2 regions of the Bradyrhizobium sp. 521_C7_N1_3 genome follow, and region 2 is predicted to be linked to the other one. Evidence: riboswitches for the same ligand, from Rfam matches in the RefSeq annotation. Region 2 holds a riboswitch; the other holds the start of a gene.
What was found. Region 2 has a riboswitch for glycine ahead of AB7008_RS32085 (D-amino acid dehydrogenase). Riboswitches for the same ligand answer to the same signal wherever they lie in the genome.
Positions count from the first base shown of each region.

Region 1: another riboswitch for glycine. It lies ahead of gcvT (glycine cleavage system aminomethyltransferase GcvT); the one in region 2 lies ahead of AB7008_RS32085 (D-amino acid dehydrogenase).

Region 1 is NZ_CP197232.1:6,941,435-6,953,432, forward strand. It holds gene AB7008_RS32850 (TrmJ/YjtD family RNA methyltransferase) at 1-837, opposite strand, end outside; gene AB7008_RS32855 (NADP-dependent isocitrate dehydrogenase) at 1,190-2,401, shown strand; gene AB7008_RS32860 (DUF3455 domain-containing protein) at 2,498-3,001, shown strand; gene AB7008_RS32865 (cyclic nucleotide-gated ion channel) at 3,006-4,232, opposite strand; gene alaS (alanine--tRNA ligase) at 4,239-6,917, opposite strand; glycine riboswitch at 7,152-7,240, shown strand; gene gcvT (glycine cleavage system aminomethyltransferase GcvT) at 7,386-8,534, shown strand; gene gcvH (glycine cleavage system protein GcvH) at 8,546-8,914, shown strand; gene gcvP (aminomethyl-transferring glycine dehydrogenase) at 9,070-11,934, shown strand.
Region 2 is NZ_CP197232.1:6,789,549-6,801,546, reverse strand. It holds gene AB7008_RS32120 (crotonase/enoyl-CoA hydratase family protein) at 1-735, opposite strand, end outside; gene AB7008_RS32115 (amidase) at 1,040-2,461, opposite strand; gene AB7008_RS32110 (M20 aminoacylase family protein) at 2,464-3,627, opposite strand; gene AB7008_RS32105 (M81 family metallopeptidase) at 3,641-5,146, opposite strand; gene AB7008_RS32100 (ABC transporter ATP-binding protein) at 5,382-7,031, opposite strand; gene AB7008_RS32095 (ABC transporter permease) at 7,046-7,933, opposite strand; gene AB7008_RS32090 (ABC transporter permease) at 7,953-8,894, opposite strand; gene AB7008_RS32085 (D-amino acid dehydrogenase) at 9,077-10,378, opposite strand; glycine riboswitch at 10,445-10,561, opposite strand; glycine riboswitch at 10,565-10,668, opposite strand; partial or broken gene AB7008_RS32080 (M20/M25/M40 family metallo-hydrolase) at 10,853-11,975, opposite strand.

The sequences.
Region 1 (11,998 bases), 150 kb from region 2:
GCCCTGGCCGTGTTCGGCCAGCAGCGCGCGCAGGCGCGTGGCCTGCTCGCCGTCGAGCACGCCGCCCTTGGCCGGGCCCTTGCGCCCTTCCGCGATCGCCATCACCACCCCGTGCAGGGTGTGCATGTCCTGCTTGGTCGGCTCCATGCGGCTGAAGATGTTGCGCAGGTTGACCAGCATGGTGTCGCGTTTCTCGGCTGGGCGAAGGAATTCGACCCGGTCGAGCTCGCGGATGAGGTTGTCGAAGAAGGCCTGCATCTGGTGCTGCGAGGCGCGTTCGGAACGCTCGGGCATGCTGTGCGGCAGCTCGCCTGAGGTTGCCCGCTTGAACCATTCATAGCCAACCAGCAGCACGGCCTGGGCGAGGTTGAGCGAGGCAAAACCCGGATTGACCGGGAAGGTGATGATGCGGTTGGAGAGCCCGACCTCCTCGTTGGTCAGCCCCCAGCGCTCGCGGCCGAACAAGATGCCCGCCTTGCCGCCTGTGGCGATGTGCCCCGAGATCTCGGTCGCGGCTGCCTCGGGCCCCACCACCGGCTTGGCCTGGTCATGGGGGCGAGCCGTGGTGGCGAACAGCAGGTCGAGATCGGCGACCGCCTCGCCGACCGTGTCGAACAATTCGACCTTTTCCAGAATGTAGTCGGCACCGGCCGCGGCCCGCTGGGCGGCGATATTCGGCCAGCCGTCGCGGGGATTGACGATGCGCAATCGGCTGAGCGCAAAATTGCCCATGGCGCGCGCGGCCATGCCGATGTTTTCGCCAAGCTGCGGCTCGACCAGGATCACGATGGGACCGTCGAGGGAAAGGCCCGCCTTGCTCTTGTCAGTCCCCGACATCTCGTTTCGCTTTCACACTGGTTTGCAAGGCCTTGGGTTCTCAAGGCCTTGGCAAGGCGTTCTTCAGGAATTGATTCAAAGCCGGCCCAGGGGCCGGCTGCCCGTTCGCCTGTCGTTTGCCTGTCCTGACGAAATTCTCAAGGGAAATAACGGGTTGGATTCGACTTTTGAATCTCCTCTGAAGCCTGAGGCCCGCCCCCGCGGCAGGGCCCGTCCCGCCCCCCATCTGGGCAAGCTGGATGAGCTAAAAGTGCATAATCCCTTGGCTTTCGCCCGCTGCTATCAGGTGCTAAGAGGCGGCGGATATTCCCGTGGCGCGCCAAAGCGCCGTTCCCAAGAGGCTTCCCCGATCATGGCAAAAATCAAGGTGTCCAACCCCGTCGTCGAACTCGATGGCGACGAGATGACCCGGATCATCTGGCAGTACATCAAGGACAAGCTGATCAACCCGTACCTCGATGTCGAGCTGCTCTATTTTGACCTGGGCATGGAGTACCGCGACCACACCAACGATCAGGTGACCATCGACGCCGCCGAGGCGATCAAGAAGGTCGGCGTCGGCGTCAAGTGCGCCACCATCACCCCGGACGAGGCCCGGGTGAAGGAGTTCAACCTCAAGCAGATGTGGAAGTCGCCGAACGGCACCATCCGCAACATCCTCGGCGGCGTGATCTTCCGCGAGCCGATCATCTGTAAGAACGTGCCGCGCCTGGTTCCCGGCTGGACCAAGCCGATCATCATCGGCCGCCACGCCTACGGCGACCAGTACCGCGCCACCGACATCAAGTTCCCCGGCAAGGGCACGCTGACGATGAAGTTCGTCGGCGAGGACGGCACCGTGATCGAGAAGGAAGTGTTCAAGACCCCGGGCTCCGGCGTCGCGATGCAGATGTACAATCTCGACGACTCCATCATCGACTTCGCCCGGGCTTCGTTGAACTACGGCCTGCTGCGCAACTACCCGGTCTATCTCTCGACCAAGAACACGATCATGAAGGTCTATGACGGCCGCTTCAAGGACATCTTCCAGGACGTCTACGACCGCGAGTTCAAGAAGGAATTCGAGGCCAAGGGCCTGACCTACGAGCACCGCCTGATCGACGACATGGTGGCCTCGGCGCTGAAATGGTCCGGCGGCTATGTCTGGGCCTGTAAGAACTACGACGGCGACGTGCAGTCCGACACGGTCGCGCAGGGCTACGGCTCGCTCGGCCTGATGACCTCGGTGCTGCTCACCCCCGACGGCAAGACCGTGGAAGCCGAAGCCGCCCACGGCACGGTGACCCGCCACTACCGCGAGCACCAGAAGGGCAAGGAGACCTCGACCAACTCGATCGCGTCGATCTTCGCCTGGACCCGTGGCCTGGCGCACCGCGCCAAGCTCGACAACAATGCCGAGCTCGCCAAGTTCGCCACCACCCTCGAGAAGGTCTGCGTCGACACCGTCGAGGCCGGCTACATGACCAAGGATCTCGCGCTCCTGGTCGGTGCCGACCAGCGCTGGCTCTCGACCACCGGCTTCCTCGACAAGGTCTCGGAGAATCTCACGAAAGCGTTGGCGTAAGCCCGCGCATTATTTTCGTCTGATCGGGGTTAGACATCGTTATGGGCCGCGCTTAGGCGCGGCCCATTCATTTTGACCCCGTTGCGGAGGCCACCCATGTCCATCGTCAAGTTCGCCGTCCCCTGCCTGCTGCTCGCGGCCGTGGCCGGACCCGCCGCGGCCGCGGAGCCGCTCCCCGACGCCATCGCCGCCCCCGGCGAGACCGTCGTGCTTAGCGTTCACGCCGAAGGCGCGCAGGTCTATGACTGCAAGGCAGCCGCCGACGGCAAGCTCACCTGGGCTTTCCGGGAGCCGGTGGCGACGCTGCTCGTCGAGGGCAAGACCGTCGGCCGCCACTACGCCGGCCCGAACTGGGAGCTTGCCGACGGCAGCGGCGTGGCCGGCAAGGCCATCGGCAACGCGCCGGGCGCAACCGCCGCCGACATCCCCTGGCTGAAGCTGGAGGTCGCCTCCCGCCGCGGCAGCGGCATCCTGACGCCGGTCACCACCGTCCAGCGCATCAACACCCACGGCGGCAAGCTCGAGGGTTCTTGCGACAAGGCCGGCGAGTTCAAAAGCGCGCCGTACTCGGCGGACTACATTTTCCTGAAGAAGGGCTGACCGCTTAGCGGTCGGTGTCGTCGCGCTCCGCCTGCGCCAGTTCCGCCGCCGCGAGGTCGCCGGTCTCCTCCAGCCGGGCTTTCGCGGTCTGGTGGACGTGGGCAGCGAGCGTCGGCATGCGCTCGATCAAAGCGTGAAAATCCTGGGCGTCGAGCACCAGCAGCCGCGTCTTGCACGTCGCCGTCACCGTGCCGCTGCGTTTGGTCTTATGCAGCAGCGCGATCTCGCCGAAGAAGGTGCCGTCGCCGAGCCGCACCTGCTGGCTCGGCAGCGCGATCTCGACCTCGCCCGCAGTGATGAAATACATCGAGGAAGCGGCATCGCCGCGGCGGACCAATATCTCGCCCTGCTCGATGGTGCGGGCGCGGAGCAGCCGCATGATGTCGGCAATCTCTGCTGCGCTGAGATGCGAGAACAGCGGCACCCGCGCCAGCATGCCCCAGGTGACGACGAAATCGCGCCGCCTCACCTCCTCGGCAAAGGCGGTCGAGATGATCGCGACCGGCAGCGCGATCATGGCAAAGCCGCTGATGATGGCGAATACCGAGATGAACTTGCCGAGCGGCGTCACCGGCACGACGTCGCCATAGCCGACGGTGCCGAGCGTCACGATCGCCCACCACATCGCGTCTGGAATGGTGCCGAGCTTGCTGGGCTGCACGTCGCGCTCGATAGCGTAGAGCAGCGAGGCGAAGGTCAGGACCACACCGATCAGGATGACGATGCAGCCGATCAGCGCACGCCGCTCGGCATGGATGGCCGCGAGCAGCGAGCGCATTGCCGGCGAATAACGGATCAGCTTGAAGAACGGCAGCACGCCGAGCCCGGCCAGCGTCGCGTGCCGGCCTGTGGCCAGCACGATCGCGGCCGGCAGGAACGCCATGAGGTCGATGATGCCGAGCGCGGAGAAGGCATAAGAGAGCCGGTCGGACAGCGCGGAGCCGTTGCGCTGGGTGTGCCCCGCCACGGTCCACAGCCGCGCCAAATATTCGAGCGCGAACACGATGACGGCGAGGACGGCGACCGCGCTGAACAGCGTGTCGAACCGCGCGTCGAGCTCCGGCACCGAGGCAAGGATCATCGCGACGACGTCGAGCACGATGACGCCGATGATGATCTGGATGAAGCGCGACCCGATCGAGTAGGCGAGCGGATCGTGCTCCAGCAATTCGTACAGGCGATCCCTTAGGTTGGGATCGGCCGGGCCACGTCCTCGCGGAACGAGGCGCATGAGTCTTTAAGCGCCTGCCATCGCTTTTTCGATCGCCGCGAGCGCCTCGGGCGCCTTGGCGCCATCGGGGCCGCCGGCCTGCGCCATGTCGGGCCGGCCGCCGCCGCCCTTGCCGCCGAGCGCCTCGGAGGCGACGCGCACGAGGTTCACGGCATTGAAGCGCGCGGTGAGATCCGCGGTGACGCCGACAACGATGCCGGCCTTGCCGTCCTCGGTGACGCCGACGATGGCGACCACGCCGGAGCCGATCTGCTTCTTGCCGTCGTCCGCAAGGCTCTTGAGATCCTTCATCTCGATGCCCTCGACTGCGCGCGCCATCAGCTTGACGTCGCCGACCTCACGCACGCCTGCGGCTCCGCCGTTCCCGACGGACGTACCGCCGCCCATCGCGAGCTTCTTACGGGCGTCGGAGAGCTCGCGCTCGAGCTTCTTGCGCTCCTCCATTAACGCGGCGATGCGCACCGGCACGTCGTCGACCGAGGTGCGCAGCTCGTTGGCCGCGCTCTTCGCCAGCGCCATGGTCTCGTTGGCGTGCCTGCGCGCATAATTGCCGGTCAGCGCCTCGATGCGGCGCACGCCGGAGGCGACCGCGCTCTCGCCGGTCAGCGTGATCAGGCCGATGTCGCCGGTGCGCTTCACATGGGTGCCGCCGCAGAGCTCGACCGACCAGCCGAGCGCATTGGCGCCGCGCTCACGCGCGGTCCTACCCATCGAGACGACGCGGACCTCGTCGCCATATTTCTCGCCGAACAGGGCACGCGCCCCGGCCTCGCGGGCCTCGTCGACGCCCATGACGCGCGTGGTGACCTCGTCGTTCTCCAGCACCACGTCGTTGGCGATGTCCTCGACGCGGGCGAGCTCTTCCGCCGTGATCGGCTTCGGATGCACGAAGTCGAAGCGCAGGCGGTCGGGGGCGACCATCGAGCCGCGCTGGGCGATGTGATCACCGAGCACCTGACGCAGCGCCTCGTGGATGAGATGCGTCGCCGAATGATGCGCGCGGATCGACGAGCGGCGCGAATGATCGACCTCGAGCTGCAGCGCGGTACCGAGCTTCAGCTCGCCGCTCTCGACGGTGCCGACGTGAACGAAGAGATCGCCGAGCTTCTTCTGCGTATCGGTGACGCGGAACTTGATGCCGCCCTCGCCGCTGAGCAAGCCAGTGTCGCCGACCTGGCCACCTGATTCCGCGTAGAACGGCGTCTGGTTGAGCACGATCGCGCCGGTCTCGCCGGCCTTGAGGCTGGCGGCTTCCTGGCCGTCCTTCACCAGCGCGGAGACCACGCCTTCGGCGCTCTCGGTCTCATAGCCCAGGAATTCGGTGGCCCCGAGCTTCTCACGCAGCGGGAACCAGATTGCTTCGGAGGCCGCCTCGCCAGAACCCTTCCAGGACTCGCGCGCCTTGGCCTTCTGCCGCTCCATCGCGTCGGTGAACGAGGCCTGATCGACGCTGATGCCGCGCGACTTCAGCGCGTCCTGTGTCAGATCCAGCGGAAAGCCGTAGGTGTCGTACAGCGTGAACGCGACGTCGCCATCGAACATGTCGCCCTTCTTCAACGACGCGCTCTTCTCGTCGAGGATCGCAAGGCCGCGGGTCAGCGTCTTGCGGAAGCGGGTCTCTTCCAGCCGCAGCGTCTCCTCGATCAGGTTTTCCGCGCGCATCAACTCGGGATAGGCCTGGCCCATCTCGCGGACCAGCGCCCAGACCAGGCGGTGCATCAGCGGCTCCTTGGCACCGAGCAGCTGCGCATGGCGCATCGCGCGGCGCATGATCCGGCGCAGCACGTAGCCACGGCCCTCGTTCGACGGCAGCACGCCGTCGGAGACGAGGAAGGCCGAGGAGCGCAGATGGTCGGCGATGACGCGGAACGAGGCCACGGTCTGCTCGTTCGGCCCGCTGCCGAGCGCGGACGCGGTCGCGTCGATCAGGTGGCGGAACAGGTCGGTCTCGAACACGCTGTCGACGCCCTTCATGACGCTGGCCATGCGCTCCAGCCCCATGCCGGTGTCGATCGAGGGACGCGGCAGATCCACGCGCTCCTCCTTCGTCACCTGCTCGTACTGCATGAACACCAGGTTCCAGAATTCGAGGAAGCGGTCGCCGTCCTCTTCCGGCGAGCCCGGAGGTCCGCCCCAGATGTGATCGCCGCGGTCGATGAAGATTTCCGAGCACGGGCCGCACGGACCGGTGTCACCCATCGCCCAGAAATTGTCCGAGGTCGGGATGCGGATGATGCGGTCGTCGGAGAAGCCGGCGATCTTCTTCCACAGGCCGGCCGCCTCGTCGTCGGTGTGGTAGACGGTGACGAGCAGCTTGTCCTTCTTGAGCCCGAACTCCCGCGTGATCAGGGTCCAGGCCAGCTCGATCGCGCGCTCCTTGAAATAGTCGCCGAACGAGAAATTGCCGAGCATCTCGAAGAAGGTGAGATGGCGTGCGGTATAGCCGACATTGTCGAGGTCGTTGTGCTTGCCGCCGGCGCGCACGCATTTTTGCGACGTGGTGGCGCGCTGATAGGGCCGCTTCTCGACGCCGGTGAAGACGTTCTTGAACTGCACCATGCCGGCATTGGTGAACATCAACGTGGGATCGTTGCGAGGCACCAATGGCGAGGACGACACGATCTCGTGGCCGTTCTCGGCAAAGAAGTTCAGAAAGGTCGACCTGATCTCGTTGACGCCGCTCATGTTCATCCAATCGGGTGTGCTTGGACCCGCTGATTTGCCATCCAAACCGGGCATTTGGGCTGATATCTGCGGGTCAAAGCGCTTTTAGACAAGGCCAGCTGCGCTGTCCAGAAACTGTGCAAGGAGATCAGTGAGTTGCCGCAGGCGCGCAATCCCGTTTGCAATCCCGTTGAAAGCCGTCAGGTGCGCGTTGACAGGCTTGGCCGGCCTGTGGTCTGTACCCATCTGTATCGTACGGCCACGTCGGGAGAGACCGGCTTTGGTGCCGGCGCCGAAGGAGCAACCGCCCCGGAAACTCTCAGGCAAAAGGACCGCGTGGCTTTGACGACATCTGGAAAGAGGCGCCGACGGGCATAACACCCGGACAGCGTCCGCCGACGGGATAATACTCTCAGGCACAGCGACAGATGGGGCTTCGACTGGTTGCTACCGGGGAATCGTCCCCGGGGAACCGCCGAGGGCCCCGTAATGCTTGCGCGCGACGACCAAGATTCCCTCAAACGTACGCCCCTTCACGGGCTTCACGTCTCCCTCGGCGGCAAGATGGTGCCGTTCGCGGGCTATGACATGCCCGTGCAGTACCCTGCGGGCGTCCTGAAAGAGCACCTCCATACCCGTTCCTCCGCCGGCCTGTTCGACGTCTCCCACATGGGCCAGCTCGCGCTCCGGCCCAAATCCGGCAAGGTCGAGGACGCCGCCCGCGCGCTGGAACGGCTGGTGCCGCAGGATATCGTGGCGATTGCCCCGGGACGGCAGCGCTACGCCCAGTTCACCAATCCGGACGGCGGCATTCTCGACGATCTGATGGTCGCCAATTTCGGCGACCATCTGTTCCTGGTCGTCAATGCCGCCTGCAAGGAAGCGGACGAGGCGCATCTGCGCGCGCATCTCTCGGGCGACTGCATCATCGATTCGCTTCAAGACCGCGCCCTGATCGCGCTGCAGGGCCCGAAGGCGGAAGCCGCACTGGCGAAATTGTGTGCAGAGGCGCCCGCCATGAAGTTCATGGACGCCGGCCCGCACAAGGTTGCCGGCCTCGACTGCTTCGTCTCGCGCTCCGGCTACACCGGCGAGGACGGGTTCGAGATCTCGGTCCCCGCCACGCACGCCGAGCACCTCGCCAGGACGCTGCTTGAAAACCCCGACGTGATGCCGATCGGCCTTGGCGCCCGCGACAGCCTGCGGCTGGAGGCCGGGCTCTGCCTCTATGGCCACGACATCGACACCGCGACCACGCCGGTCGAGGCGGCGCTGGAATGGTCGGTGCAGAAGAGCCGCCGCACCGCCGGCGCCCGCGCCGGCGGCTTTCCCGGCGCCGAGAAGATTCTTGCCCATTTCGACAACGGCGCGAGCCGCCGCCGCGTCGGCCTGCGCACGGAGGGCCGCGCGCCGGTGCGCGAGGGCGCGCTGCTGTTTGCGGATGCCGCAGGCGGCGAGCCGATCGGAAAGGTCACCTCGGGCGGTTTCGGCCCGAGCCTGAACGCGCCGGTCGCGATGGGCTATGTGCCCACGGCATCGAGCGCGCTCGATACAAAACTCTTCGCCGAAGTGCGCGGCCAGCGGCTGCCGCTCACGGTCGCCGCCATGCCCTTCGTGAAAAACACCTACAAACGCTGAGGACTGAGAAAATGACCACGACGCTGTACACCTCCGACCACGAATGGCTCGCCATCGACGGCGATGTCGCCACCGTCGGCATCACCGACTACGCGCAGTCGCAGCTCGGCGACGTCGTATTCGTCGAGTTGCCCAAGGTCGGCCGCAGCCTGAAGAAGGCGGAAGCCGCCGCCGTCGTGGAATCGGTGAAGGCCGCCTCCGACGTCTACGCGCCTGTCACGGGCGAAGTGCTCGAGACCAACGACGCGCTCGCCGCCGAGCCGGCGCTGGTGAACTCGGATGCGCAAGGCAAGGCGTGGTTCTTCAAGATCAGGATGGCCGACAAGAGCGAGCTCGGCGGCCTCATGGATGAAGCCGCCTACAAGGCACATACGGCGTGAGGATTATGAGCCGAGCCTCAACATACTCACTGTCATGCCCCGCGAAGGCGGGGCATCCAGTCAACGCAGCCGGTTCGGCTAGACCCGAGAGGCCGCGGCGTACTGGATCGCCCGCCTTCGCGGGCGATGACAGCAACTCCTAGCGAGGACCCATGATGACCGCGCACCGCAAATCCAACGGCGACACCGCCAGTTTCGTTCGCCGCCACATCGGCCCCTCCGCCCGCGATGTCGCCGCCATGCTGGAGGCCGTCAGCGCCAAGAGCGTCGACGCGCTGATGGCGGAGACGCTGCCGGCCTCGATCCGGCAGACCGCTCCGCTCGATCTGGGCAAGCCCTTGAGCGAGACCGAGGCGATCGCGCACATGGCCGAGCTCGCGCGAGAGAACCAGGTCTTCACCTCGCTGATCGGCCAAGGCTATTCCGGCACGATCCTGCCCGCGGTGATCCAGCGCAACATTCTGGAGAACCCGGCCTGGTACACGGCCTATACGCCCTACCAGCCCGAGATCAGCCAGGGCCGGCTGGAGGCGCTGCTCAACTTCCAGACCATGATCTGCGATCTCACCGGGCTCGACGTCGCCAACGCCTCGCTGCTCGATGAGGCGACCGCCGCGGCCGAAGCGATGGCGCTCGCGGAGCGGCACTCGCGGGTCGAAGCCAAGGCCTTCTTCGTCGACAAGGACGTGCATCCGCAGACGCTCGCCGTGATGCGCACCCGCGCCGAGCCGCTGGGCTGGACCCTGATCGTCGGCGATCCCCTCACCGATCTCGACAAGGCCGACGTGCTTGGCGCGCTGCTGCAATATCCGGGCTCCTCGGGCGCCGTGCGCGACCTCAGGCCTGCGATCGCGGCCTTGAAGGCCAAGGGCGCGCTCGCGATCGTTGCCGCCGATCTCCTGGCGCTGACGCTGCTCGCCTCGCCCGGCGAACTCGGCGCCGACATCGCGATCGGCTCGGCGCAGCGCTTTGGCGTGCCGATGGGCTATGGCGGGCCGCACGCCGCTTACATGGCGGTGCGCGATGCGCTGAAGCGCTCGCTGCCCGGCCGCATCGTCGGCCTCTCCGTGGACTCGCGCGGGATGCCTGCCTATCGCCTCGCGCTGCAGACCCGCGAGCAGCACATCCGCCGCGAGAAGGCGACCTCCAACATCTGCACCGCGCAGGTGCTGCTCGCCGTGATCGCCTCGATGTACGCGGTCTATCACGGCCCCGAGGGGCTTGCGCAGATCGCGCGCAACGTGCATCGCCGCGCCGCCGTGCTCGCTAGCGGCTTGTGCAAGCTCGGCTTCGCGCCGCAGTCCGAAAGCTTCTTCGACACGCTGAGCGTGGATGCCGGTGCCAGGCGCGCCGAGATCGTCGCGCGCGCGGCGGCCGAGCAGATCAACCTCGGTATCGGCGAAACCGCGCTCCGCATCGCGCTCGACGAGACCACCACGCCGGCGACCGTCGAGGCGGTCTGGCGCGCATTCGGCGGCACGCTCGTTTACGCCGAGATCGACGCCACCACGCGCGAGGCGCTGCCGGAAGCGCTGAAGCGCACCACCGCCTTCCTCACCCATCCCGTCTTCCACGCGCATCGCTCGGAGACCGAGATGCTGCGCTACATGCGCAAGCTCAGCGATCGCGACCTCGCGCTCGACCGCGCCATGATCCCGCTCGGCTCCTGCACCATGAAGCTGAACGCGACCACCGAGATGATGCCGCTGACCTGGCCGGAATTCGGGTCCCTGCATCCCTTCGCCCCGCGCGAGCAGGCCAAGGGCTATCACGCGCTGTTCGCGCGGCTGGAGAAATGGCTGTGCGACATCACCGGCTATGACGCGATCTCGCTGCAGCCCAATTCCGGCGCGCAGGGCGAATATGCCGGCTTGCTCGCGATCCGCGGCTATCACGCCGCACGCGGCGAGGCGCATCGCAAGATCTGCCTGATCCCCTCCTCCGCCCACGGCACCAATCCGGCCTCGGCCGCGATGGTCGGCATGGACGTGGTGGTGGTCGCCTGCGAAAAGAACGGCGACGTCGACGTCAACGATCTCCGCGCCAAGGCCGAGAATCACTCGAACGATCTCGCCGCTGTCATGATCACCTATCCCTCGACGCATGGCGTGTTCGAGGAGCACATTCGCGAGATCTGCGACATCGTGCACGGCCATGGCGGCCAGGTCTATCTGGACGGTGCCAACCTCAATGCGCAGGTCGGCCTTAGCAGGCCCGGCGATTACGGCGCCGACGTCAGCCATCTCAACCTGCACAAGACCTTCTGCATCCCGCATGGCGGCGGCGGCCCTGGCATGGGTCCGATCGGCGTGAAGGCGCATCTCGCGCCGTTCCTGCCCGGTCACCCGGCGACGAATGGGGACGCATCGGTCGGCCCGGTCTCGGCCGCGCCATTCGGCTCGGCGTCGATCCTGACCATCTCCTACATCTACATTCTGATGATGGGCGGCGACGGCTTGAAGCGCGCGACCGAAATCGCGATCCTCAACGCCAACTACATTGCCGCGCGCCTCGATGCGCACTTCCCGGTGCTCTACAAGAACGCGAAGGGCCGCGTCGCACATGAGTGCATCGTCGATCCCCGCCCGCTGAAGACGACCTCAGGCGTCACCGTCGACGACATCGCAAAACGCCTGATCGATTACGGCTTCCATGCCCCGACCATGAGCTTCCCGGTGCCGGGCACGCTGATGATCGAGCCGACCGAATCGGAATCGAAGGCGGAGCTGGACCGCTTCTGCGACGCCATGATCGCGATCCGGAAGGAGATCGCCGAGGTCGAGGCCGGCCGCTTCAAGATCGAGGCTTCGCCTTTGCGTCACGCCCCGCACACCGTGCACGACATTGCGGACGACGATTGGAAGCGCGCCTACACCCGCGCCGAGGGCTGCTTCCCCGCGGGCACCTCGCGCACCGACAAATATTGGTGCCCGGTCGGGCGCGTCGACAACGTCTACGGTGACCGCAACCTGGTGTGCTCGTGCCCTCCGGTCAGCGACTACGCGGAAGCGGCGGAGTAAGGGATCGTAAGCTTCGTAGGGTGGGCAAAGCGGAGCATGCCCACCACCTTTGTACGCGTTCGAA
Region 2 (11,998 bases):
CTTGTGGGCTTCCATGGGATCGTCGGCGCCCATCATGCGCCACATCATCTGGCGTATCAGCGCCACCGACACCGGCGCGGTCTTGGCGGCGAATTCCTTGGCGAGCGCGCGGGCGGTCGGCAGGAGATCATCGGGAGCTACGACCTTGCTGACGAGGCGGCCGGCGAGCGCTTCCTGGGCCGGGAAGACGCGGCCGGAATAGCACCATTCCAGCGCCTGCGAGATGCCGACGATGCGCGGCAGGAACCAGCTCGAGGCGGCCTCCGGCACGATGCCACGCTGGGAGAACACGAAGCCGAAGCGCGCAGCATCCGAGGCGATCCGGATGTCCATCGCGAGTTGCATGGTGACGCCGATGCCGACGGCAGGGCCGTTCACGGCGGCGATGACGGGCTTCAGGCACTTGAAGATGCGCAGCGTCACCTGGCCGCCGCCATCGCGCACCTGCGGATCGCTGTAATCGACCTTGCCGTCTGCGAAGCGCTTCACCGGCCCGCGCCGCGCATCGCGATCGAAGGTATCAGCGCCCGAGGAAAGATCGGCGCCTGCGCAAAAACCGCGGCCGGCGCCGGTGACGATGATGGCGCGGACGTCGTCGTCCTTGTCTGCGGCGTCGAACGCGTCGATCAGCTCGGCCTGCATCTGCGCATTGAAGGCGTTGAGCTTGTCAGGCCGGTTCAGCGTGATGGTGAGGATCTGCTCGGCGACCTCGTATTTGATGGTCTCATACGCCATGGTGGTTTCCTTCCTTTAGTTTTTCGCTGCGCAGAGGGCAGAGGGCTTTGAGTTTTCTTTTACCCTCCCCTGGAGGGGGAGGGTCGATCGCGCGAAGCGCGAGCGGGGTGGGGTGATCTCTCCACACGGGCACTGTTGGACGCGGAGGGACCGTCACCCCACCCCGTCTCACATTTCGCTGCGCTCAATGTGAGCCGACCCTCCCCCTCCAGGGGAGGGTAAGCAAGAGTCTCTACATGCTGCCTGTCTCAAGTCACTCGGGCTTGCGCCTAAAGGGCGCGCTTCCCGGGATGACGAGAGTGTCCTACGTCGCCGGCGGGCTCGGCCAGGGCTTCTGTGCGCTGCGCAGGCCTTCGAAAGCCTTGGCCATGCCGAGCACGCCGATATCGTCGAAGCGGCGGCCGACGATCTGCACGCCGATGGGAAAGCCGTTGGCGTCGAAGCCGCCGTTGATGGAAACCGCTGGGTTTTCCGACATATTCCACGGCACGGTATAGCAGATGTGTTCGAACGGCCTCATGGGATCGTTGGTGGGTGAAGCCCAGTCCGCCGGATAATTCACGTTCGGCGCGGTCGGCGAGATCACATAGTCGAGCTCGCAGAACAGCTTTGACGCAGCCGCGCGGATCGCCATGGTCTGGTTGAAACCGCGGATCACGTCGACGCCCGAGAGCTTTGCGCCGGACGCGCCCCATTTGAAGATGTAGGGCAGCACCTTTGCCTGTTCTGCCGGCGTCAGCTTGGCCAGATCGTCCCACATCCGCGCGCGCCAGAAATTGTCGAGCCCGTCGAGCATCTCGCGCGTCAAAATGCCGTCGACCTCGGTGACGACGCTACCTGCGGATTCGAACGCCTTTGCGGCTTTCACTGCAACATCGCGGACCGGTCTTTCGGCCGGCAGGCCGACGCCGGCATCGAGCATCAGGCCGATGCGCAGTTTGCGCGGGGATTTCTCCAGGCCCTTCCAGTTGAGAGGCTCGGCGGGCAGGCTCATGCCGTCGCGCCGGTCGGGCTTTGCAATCACGCTCATCATCAGCGCGCAATCGTCGACCGTGCGGGTCATGGGACCGGCGACACGTCCGACATAGGTCGGGTCGATCGGCACGCGGCCAAAGCTCGGTTTCAGGCCGACGAGGCCGCACCAGCCCGCAGGCAGGCGGACCGAGCCGCCGATATCGGTGCCGAGATGCAAGGGGCCGTAGCCAGCCGCAGCCGCCGCGCCGGCGCCCGCGCTGGAGCCGCCGGGATTCTTGGAGAGGTCCCAGGGATTGCGCGCCAGCGCGTGGAAGCTGGAGAGTCCCGAGGACAGCATGCCGTAATCGGGCATGGTGGTCTTCGCGAAGATGATCGCACCGGCCTCGCGCAGTCGCGCAGCGGGCGGGGCGTCCTTCTCGGCCGGCACGAGCTTCACGCTCGCAGCGCCGAGCGGCACGGGCACGCCCTTGGTCGCGATGTTGTCCTTTACAGTGACAGGCACGCCGTCGAGCGCGCCAGACGGTTCGCCCCCGCTCCAGCGCGCGGTCGAGGCCTTCGCGGCCTCGCGCGCGCTGTCGGGATCGAACGCGTAGAGCGCCTTGAGATGCGGTTCCCACGCAGCGACGTGCGCAAGCACGTCCTCCAGCACCTCGCTCGGCGAGAACTGCTTGGCCCGATAGCCCGCGATCAGATCGACCGCGGAGAGATCGTGCAGCGAGGTGACGGCCTCTTCGACGCTCTTTTTGTGCATTGCTAACCTACCGGCATGCGCGTTTCGATGATCCGGGCGAACATGCTGGCGCCGATCGGCAGGATCTTGTCGTCGAGCACGAAGCCGGGATTGTGCACGGGCACCGAGCCGTCATGGCCGATCCAGAAATAGGCGCCGGGAATGGTTTGCAGCATGTCGGCGAAATCCTCGCTGCCCATCTTCGGCTGGGCGCGGGTGATCACGTTGGCGGGGTTGACGACGGTGCGCGCGACCTCCTCGACCACCTTGGACTGCTCGACCTGGTTGATCAGCACGCCGAAGGTGTCGCGGATGTCGGCTTCGATCACGCATTGATAGGCGCTCGCGATGCCGGCGCAGATCGTGCGGATGCGTTCGGCGATCAGGGCGCGGACTTCATCCGAGAAGGTGCGGATGGTGCCGCAGAGATGCGCCTCGCCGGGGATGACGTTGTAGGCGGAACCGGCGTGAATCTGCGTGATCGAGATGACGGCGGCCTGCAGCGGCTCGACGTTGCGGCTGACGATGGTCTGGATCGCCTGCGCCAGCGTGGTCGCGATGATCACCGCGTCCTTGGAGCGTTCGGGCATCGCGCCATGCGCGCCGTAGCCGGTGATGCGCAGGTCGAAGAAGTCGGCGCTGGCCATCGCCGGGCCGGGCAGGATCGCGATCTCGCCGTGGTTGAGGTCGGGCGCGTTGTGCAGGCCGTAGAGCTCGTCGCAGGGAAACTTCTCGAACAGCCCGTCCTTGATCATCGCACGCGCACCGCCAAGGCCTTCCTCGGCCGGCTGAAAGATCAGATGCACGGTGCCGTCGAAGTTCTTGGTCTCGGCGAGGTAGCGCGCGGTGCCGAGCAGCATGGTGGTGTGGCCGTCATGGCCGCAGCCGTGGAAGCGGCCGGGGATTTTCGAACTCCATTTTAGATTGGTGTTCTCTTCCATCGGCAGCGCGTCCATGTCGGCGCGCAGGCCGATGCGCTTGCTGCCCGAACCCTTGCCCTTGATGACGCCGATCACGCCGGTGCCGCCGAGACCGCGGTGCACCTCGATGCCCCAGCTCTTCAGCTTGTCGGCAACGATGCCGGAGGTGCGCACTTCCTCGAAGCCGATCTCGGGATGGGCGTGGAGGTCGCGCCTGATAGCAGTGAGTTCGTCGGCAAAGCCGTCGATGCGGTCGATCGTGGGCATGTGTCCTGTCCGGTTAGCGTGATGGGGGAATGAAAACGGGGCCGTTCGGCTTGATGCGGATGCCCGGCCGCAGGCGCGTCCAGGGCAGGGTGGCAGTGTCGGCCGGCATCGCGCCGGGCGCGGCGCAGATCATCAGCTTTTCCGCGATCGGCTCGAAATCGGCGCGGAAGTGGACCGAACTCTTGTTGACCAGAATCTTCTGCGTGGTCGGCTCGATGCCGACATAGCGGTACATCGCCTGATCGGCGAGCTGCGCCTTGTGCGAGGAGACGACGACGCGGACGTCACCGATGCGCAAGGCTGCGGAGGGACCCATCTCCATCTCGCGGCCACCGTAATAGGGGCCGGGCGCGATGAAGCGGCCGTCGGAGAGCTTTTCGACGATGAAGGTCTCGCGATAGGGCTCGTCGCCGGGAATGCCGGATTTGCCGCCGAGCGACAGCATCACGGTGGCGCCGACGCCGGCTTCATGCGCGGCCTTGGCCGAGGCCGGATCGTAGATCGCGCCGGTCGCGGCGCTCGCCTTGTTGCGTACCAGCGCGCGCAGCATGCCGGTGGTGTCGGAATCGCCGCCGGCGCCGGGATTGTCCTGGGTGTCGGCGATGATGATCGGCTTGCTCGCGCTCTTGGCGAGTTCCATCGCATGGCGCACGCCGTCGTCGGGCGACCAGATCTTGCCGTCGAAATCGTCCTCGTGGCTTTCGATCAGTTTGACGATCGCATCGGCCGCGCGGTCGGCATCGGCCTGCGTCTTTCCATAGGCGAACACGCTCGGGCCGCAATCGCGGAAGTCTGCGGCGGGGAAGCCGGGCGCGAAGGACAGCGTCGGAACGGCGTCGCTCTCCAGCGCGGCAAGTTCTTCGTAGATACCCTTGGTGGGAAAGTCATTTGTGCATTGCCAGCTGATCGCGATCAGGAACGGCAGTTGGCGGAACGACTTTGCAAAGCGCTGCTTCGTCTTCAGGAGCAGGGCGAGGTGGCGCGCGGAGGCGCGGCCGGTCTCGGCCATGTCGACATGCGGATAGGTGCGGTAGGCGATCAGCGCGTCCGCGTGTTCCATCATCTCGGGCGTGACGTTGGCGTGCAGGTCGAGGCTGGCAACGAGCGGGACGTCCTTGCCGATGACGCGGCGCACGCGCGCCAAAATCTCGCCTTCGCCGTCGTCGAGATGCTCGGTCACCATCGCGCCATGCAGATCAAGATAGACCGCATCGAGCGGGCCGGCGGCGGCGATACCGTCGACCATCACCTTCACGATACGCTCGAAGGCGTCCCTGGTGACATGCGCCGACGGACTTGCGCCGCAGGCGATCGTCGGAATGAGGTTCCAGCCATTGGCTTCGGCGCTGTCGACGAAGCCGGCGAGGCCGACATTGATGCGGCGCATTACCTTCAGCACGTCGGCGCCTTCCGTCATGGCCGGCCAGCCGCCGCCATGCTGGAAGTCCGCGAAAGTCGCCTTCGTCGGGGCGAACGTGTTGGTCTCGTGCAGGAAGCCGCCGACGGCGATACGTGTCATCAATTCTGGTCCAGCGTTTGAAAGTGCGCGACGTTAGCCTTGGCCTTGCGGAGAGAGCAAGGTGAGAAGCAATCGCGCCACGCATAGGGTCAGATCGTTTTGGGAATGCTGCTCCGCCGTCATTCCGGGGCGCGCCACTTGGCGCGAGCCCGGAATCCATGGTGCTGCAGAGTCTGCCGTTCGATGGATTCCGGGCTCATCGCTTCGCGATGCCCCGGAATGACGACTGAGAGAGTTAAGCCGTAGCAGCCGCGCCTTCCGACACCGGTCGGAAGTTCGCAAAATCCCAGCCGCGGCCCGGTGCGGCCTCCAGCAGCGCCTTGGTGTAGGCTTCCTTCGGATGCGTCAGCACCTCGGCGGCCAAGCCCTGTTCGACGACACGGCCGTGCTGCATCACCACGACCTCGTCGCAGATCTGGGCTGCGACGCGCAGATCGTGGGTGATGAACAGGATGGCGATGCCGAGCCGGTTCTGGATCTCGTCGAGCAGTTCCAGCACCTGCGCCTGAACCGAGACGTCGAGTGCCGAGACCGCTTCGTCCGCGACCAGCACGTCCGGATCGAGCGCGAGCGCACGCGCAATGGCGATGCGCTGGCGCTGGCCGCCGGAGAACTGGTGCGGATAGCGCGTCACTGCGTCCGCGGGCAGGCCGACGAGCTCGAGCAGCTCGCGGGCCCGCTTCATCGCATCGGCATGCGAGGTGCCGTAATTGATCGGGCCTTCAGCGATGCATTCGCCGACGCTAATGCGCGGGTTGAGCGAGCGATAGGGATCCTGGAACACGATCTGGATCTTCTGACGGTGCGGCTGGAGCAGGCGGCGCGAAATATCAGCGATCTCGCGGCCGGCAAGGCGCACGCCGCCGGAGGTCGGATCGATCAGGCGCACGATGCACCGCGCGACCGTCGACTTGCCCGAGCCGCTCTCGCCGACGATGCCGAGCGTGCGACCCTTGCGCAGCGTCAGCGTGACCTTGTCGGCGGCGACGACCTCGCGGCCTTTGCCGAAGAAGGCGCGCTCCTTATAGACCTTGCCGAGCTCGTTGGCCTCCAGCACCACCGGCTCCTTGGTCTCGGGCCGCGCCGCGCGCGGCACCAGGCTCGGGACCGCAGAAAGCAAATTGCGGGTGTACTCCATGGTCGGGTTGCGCAGCACGGTTTCGAGCGGACCGGTCTCGACCAGTCGGCCCTGCCGCATCACGGCGACGCGGTCGGCGATCTCGGCAACCACGCCCATGTCGTGGGTGATGAACAGGACGGCCGTGCCGTGATCGCGCTGGAGGTCGCGGATCAGCGTCAGGATCTGCTTCTGCGTGGTGACGTCGAGCGCGGTGGTCGGCTCGTCGGCGATCAGCAGCTTCGGCTCCAGCACCAGCGCCATCGCGATCATGATGCGCTGGCGCTGGCCGCCGGAGAGGCGATGCGGATAGGAGGCGAAGATGCGCTCGACCTGGGGAAGGCGGACCTGCTCCATCATGTCGAGAATGCGCTTCTTCCGCGCCTTGGCGTCGAGATCGGTGTGGGCGCGCAGGACCTCGTCGATCTGGCGGCCGACCGGCACCACCGGATTGAGCGCGGTCATCGGCTCCTGGAAGATCATCGCCATCTGCGTCGCGCGGAGCTGGCGCAGCCGGCGATCGGTCGCGGTGAGAATCTCTTCGCCGACCAGCTTGACGCTGCCGCCGGTCGGAACCAGCGTGCCCTTCGGCAGCAGGCCCATCGTGGTGAGCGAGGTCACCGACTTGCCCGAGCCGCTTTCGCCGACGAGACACAGTGTCTCGCCCTTGTGCACCTGGATCGAGATGCCGTCGATGATGTTGGCGCCCTTCGGCTTCTTGCCGACGGAGACGACGAGGTTGTTGATGTCGAGGACTGGGTTGGTCATCACTTGATCCGTCATCACTTGCCGTCCCGCTGCTTCATGCGGGGATCGAGGGCGTCGCGGGCGGCGTCGCCGATCAGATTGATGCTGAGGATGGCGATCGAAAGCAGCAGGCCCGGCCAGAAGATCAGCGTCGGCTTGAGCTGAAAATACTGGCGGCCTTCGGCCATGATGTTGCCCCAGGTCGGCGTCTCCGGCGAGATGCCGGCGCCGAGGAAGGAGAGGATGGCCTCGGTCAGGATCGCGGAGGCGCAGACATAGGTGCCCTGGACGATCAGCGGCGCGATCGTGTTCGGCATCAGATGGCGCCACATGATCTTCGGCAGGCTGGAGCCGACCGAGATCGCAGCCTCGACGTAAGGCTCCTCGCGCGCGGACAGCACGACCGAGCGCACCAGGCGCGCCACGCGCGGTATTTCGGGGATGGTGATCGCGACCAGTACGGTCCAGATGCTGGCGCCGGACAGCGAGACCACGGCGATCGCGAGCAGGATGCTCGGCATCGCCATGAGGCCGTCCATGACGCGCATCAGGACGGCATCGACCAGCTTGAAGAAGCCGGAGACGAGGCCAATCGCAAGGCCGATGGCGATCGCCAGGATCGCCGAGCCGATGCCGATCAGGAGCGAGATGCGGCCGCCATAGATCACGCGCGACAAGAGGTCACGGCCATAGGCGTCGGTGCCGAGCAGGAACTGCGCCGAGGCCGGCTTCAGCCGTTGCGAGGGCGCAAGCTGGACCGGATCGTGCGGCGCGATCAGCGGCGCCAGGATCGAGACCAGCACGATCAGCGCGAGCAAGATCGTGGCCGCCGCGATGATCGGCGTCGAGGTGAGGAATCCGAAACGCGGCCGCAATGGCGACGTGATCGGAATTGACGACTGGGGGAGGCTATCGACGGACATTTTTGTTGGTATCCTTGCCTCAGTACCGGATCCGGGGATCGAGCAGCGTGTAGGCGACGTCGATCAGGAGATTGACGACCACATAGATCAGCGACGTCAGCAGGATCATCGCCTGGATGACCGGATAGTCGCGCGCCAGCACCGCGTCCACCGTGAGGCGGCCGATGCCGGGGATGTTGAACACGCTCTCGGTGACGACGACGCCGGAGATCAGCAGCGCAAAGCCGGTGCCGATCACGGTGATCACGGGCACCGCGGCATTGCGCAGCGCATGGCGCATCATCACGGCGACCTCGTTGATGCCCTTGGCACGCGCCGTGCGGACGTAGTCCTCGCCGAGCACGTCGAGCATCGCCGCGCGCGTCATGCGCGCGATCAGCGCGATGTAGATGAAGGAGAGCGCGCAGGTCGGCAGGATGATACGTTCGAAGAACGGTCCAAAGCCGTTGAAGATGCTGCGGAAACCCTGCACCGGCACCCAGCGCAGGTCGATCGCGAAGACCTCAATCAGAAGATAGCCGACCACGAACACCGGCACGGAGAAGCCGAGCACGGAAAGGCCCATCACGAAACGGTCGATCCAGGTGCCGTGCTTCCACGCCGCGATGACGCCCAGGGGCACGGCGACGATGACGGCGAGAATGATCGTCGAGAGCGCGATCGAGATCGACGGCTCGACGCGCTGGCTGATCATCTTCATGACCGGCAGGTTGGAGATCAGCGACGTCCCGAGATCGCCGTGCAGCAGCTTGTTCACCCAGGTGATGAATTGCACGATCAGCGGCTCGTTGAGGCCGAGCGAGTCGCGGATGCGTTCCAACCGTTCCGGCGTCGCGTTGTCGCCGGCGAGAATGGCGGCGGGATCGCCCGGCGTCAGCCGCAGCAGCAGGAAGACGAACAGCGCGACGACGCCCATCACGGGCACCGCGGCCAGAACGCGGCGAATGAGATAACCTAGCATGCACCTATCTCCGGCTGCGGAACTTGTGGGGCCGGGAGGCCCCCTTGGAATCGGTTCTGTCTATCATGCACGCCTGTCACTCGGGCTGGAAAAGCCGGCCGGAGAAGCCGACCTTTCGGGGCAAATTGTGTGCCAAGGGCAGGGCGGTCGCAAGAGGCGGCCGTGCCTCCGATATCGACCACTCAAGATGCATGACGGAACTCGCGCTCAACCCTGAGTGACGGTCCGGTCGGCGGTGCGTTGAGCCCGCGCCAGCCGTCGATGGTCCCGGCAATCATCTGCGCGGTCGCGGCCGACAAGGTCCAGCCGAGATGACCGTGACCGGTGTTGAAGAACACGCCCGGCATCCGTCCTGCGCGCACCACCGGCATCATGTTCGGCATCATCGGCCGCAGCCCGGCCCAGGGCACGACCTTGGACGTTTCGACGCCGGGGAAGTTGCCGCGCACCCAGTCGACCAGCGGCTGCACGCGGTCGGCGCGGATGTCGCGGTTGAAGTCGTTGAATTCTGCGGTGCCTGCGACGCGGAAGCGATCGGCGCCGAGCCGGCTGGTGACGATCTTGGCGGCTTCGTCGAGCAGGCTCACGGTCGGCGTCGCATTGCGGCTTGCGGCAGTGTCGAGCTGCACGGTGATCGAGTAGCCCTTCACCGGGTAGACGTTGACCCGCTCGTCGAGGAGGGCGGCGAAGTGACGGCTGGCCACGCCGGCGCAGACCACGACACCGTCCACCTTCAACATGCCGCGCGCGGACGCGACAGCGTCGGTTGCGGAAAGATCAGCCCAGCCGATGACGAAGCCGCCACCTGCCTGGGCAATGGAATCGATGTTGGCTTCGTGGATAAAGGTCGCGCCGCGCCGCTTGCAGGCTTCCGCAAGTCCGCGCGTGAACTTGTGGATATCGCCGGTCGCATCCGACGGCGTGTAGAAGCCGCCGAAATAGTCCTTGCGTAGCGTCGGCTCGATGGCGCGGATCTCCTCCGGTGTCACCGGGCGGCGATCGAGCCCGCCTTCCTTCAGCAGCGCATTGACCTGCAGGCCGGATTCAAAACCCTTCTTGTCGTGATAGATGTGCAGGATGCCGCGGCGTTCGAGATCGAAGTCGATGCCTTCGCGCTCCGCGATCTCGAACAGATGCTTGCGGGCCTCGATCGCGAGCCGCGTGGTCTGGACCGTGTTGGCGCGGTAGTTGCCGATATTGGCGACGAACTCGCTCATCCACGAATATTTGTGCCAGTTCGGCCGCGGGTTCATCAGCAGCGGCGCATCGCGCCGGAACATCCAGCGCAGGCCTTTCAGGATCGTCGCAGTGCTGTTCCACACTTCGGCATTGCTGGCGGAGAGCTGTCCGCCATTGGCGAAGGACGTCTCCATCGCGGCGTAGCGGTGCTTGTCGAGCACCGTCACCTTGTAGCCGCGTTCGAGCAGGGCATAGGCGGTCGTTACGCCGGTGATGCCGGCGCCGATGATGGCGATATGGGTCATGATAGTTCGGGGCTCCCGTGAGTTAGAGACGGCTAACCGCCGGCCAAAGGCCGTTGGCGGCGCCCCATCTGTCACGGTTACCTGAGAGCTTGATCCGTTGCTCAACCTCGGGCGAGGTCAGCTTGCGGACTATCCCCTTCGGTGGACGTCACGACGTTGAGATCGTGCCGTCTCTCTCCAGATCGTCCTGACGATACAGTCCTTTTGCCTGAGAGTTTCCGGGGCGGTTGCTCCGTCGGCGCCGCAACGAAAGCCGAAACCTTCGCTGCAATCTCTCCCGCATCGTCGCGTGGACGATCGAGCAGTACGATACGCCTCATTTTTGGACAAGGCTAAATTTCAAACCGTGACTGCCAACGCATTGTGCAGTGCGAAGTTTGCGTCGTCATTCCGGGGCGCGTCGAAGACGCGAACCCGGAATCTCGAGATCCCGGGGTTCGATGCTTTGCATCGCCCCGGGATGACTCGGCCCTATTACTCCAGCGTCGCCAGCAAACCGGCCATCAGGCGGCCGCGCTCGACCAGGCTCTCGACCTCGATGAATTCTTCCAGCGTGTGGCCGTTGCCGCCGCGCACGCCGAGGCCGTCGAGCGTCGGGATGCCCATCGCGCCGGTAAAGTTGCCGTCGGAGCCGCCGCCGGAGCTCGCATGCGGTAGCTCAGTGCCGAGCAATTTGGCGATGCCGCGCGCCTTTTCATAAAGCGCCATGGTGCCGGCATCCGGCTCCCATACGGGGCGCGTGACGCCGCGCGAACGTGACATCATTGGTCGTGCCCGAAAGCGCCAGCATCCGCTCGACGCCGCGATCGAGATCGGCCTGGCGCTTGGCCATGGACAGCGCCTCGCCGGTGGCAGTCGTGGCAACGCAATTGACCCATTGTCCGCCGTGCACGACGCCAACCGAGAAAGTGCAGTCCTCCGTCGTCATCGCGTCAATCGCGAGGATCTGCCGCGCCATCTCGCGGATCGCCGAGCGTCCGGCCGACAATGTCGCGCCGGCATGGCTCGGTCGGCCCGTCGCTTCCAGATTGAAGCGCGCGATGGCGTAACGTCCGGTGGTGACACCGTTGTCGGCGCGGCCCGGTTCGGGCACCAGCACATATTTGTTGCGCGCGGCTTCCGCCTCGATGATGTCCCGCGTCGAGGGCGTGCCGACTTCCTCGTCGGGCGTAAACAGCACGGTGATCGGCAGCGGCGTGGTGAAGGAGGCGCGCGCCAGCTGCCGGATCGCTTCCAGCGAAAGATAATTGCCGCCCTTCATGTCGTAGATGCCGGGGCCGTAGCACTTGTTGCCCTCGCGCCGCCATTTCAGCTTCTCGATGGTGCCGACCGGGTGGACGGTATCCATGTGGCCGGCGATCAGGATGCCCGGCTCGCCCTGTTTCGGATGCGGGAAGCGCGCGCGGATCACGCCGCCGAAGCCCTGTCGGCCGCCGATGCGTTCGATCGTCGCACCCATGATCGCCATATCCCGCGCTGCGATATCGAGCATGCGGTCGACGGCGCCCGCGTCCCAGGTCGGGCTCTCGCATTCCACCCAGGTGCGCAGGCCCTGGAGCATCGCCTCGGAATCGAAGGGAAGATTGGCTGGATTCATCTTAATGTCTCTCAGGCTTGAAA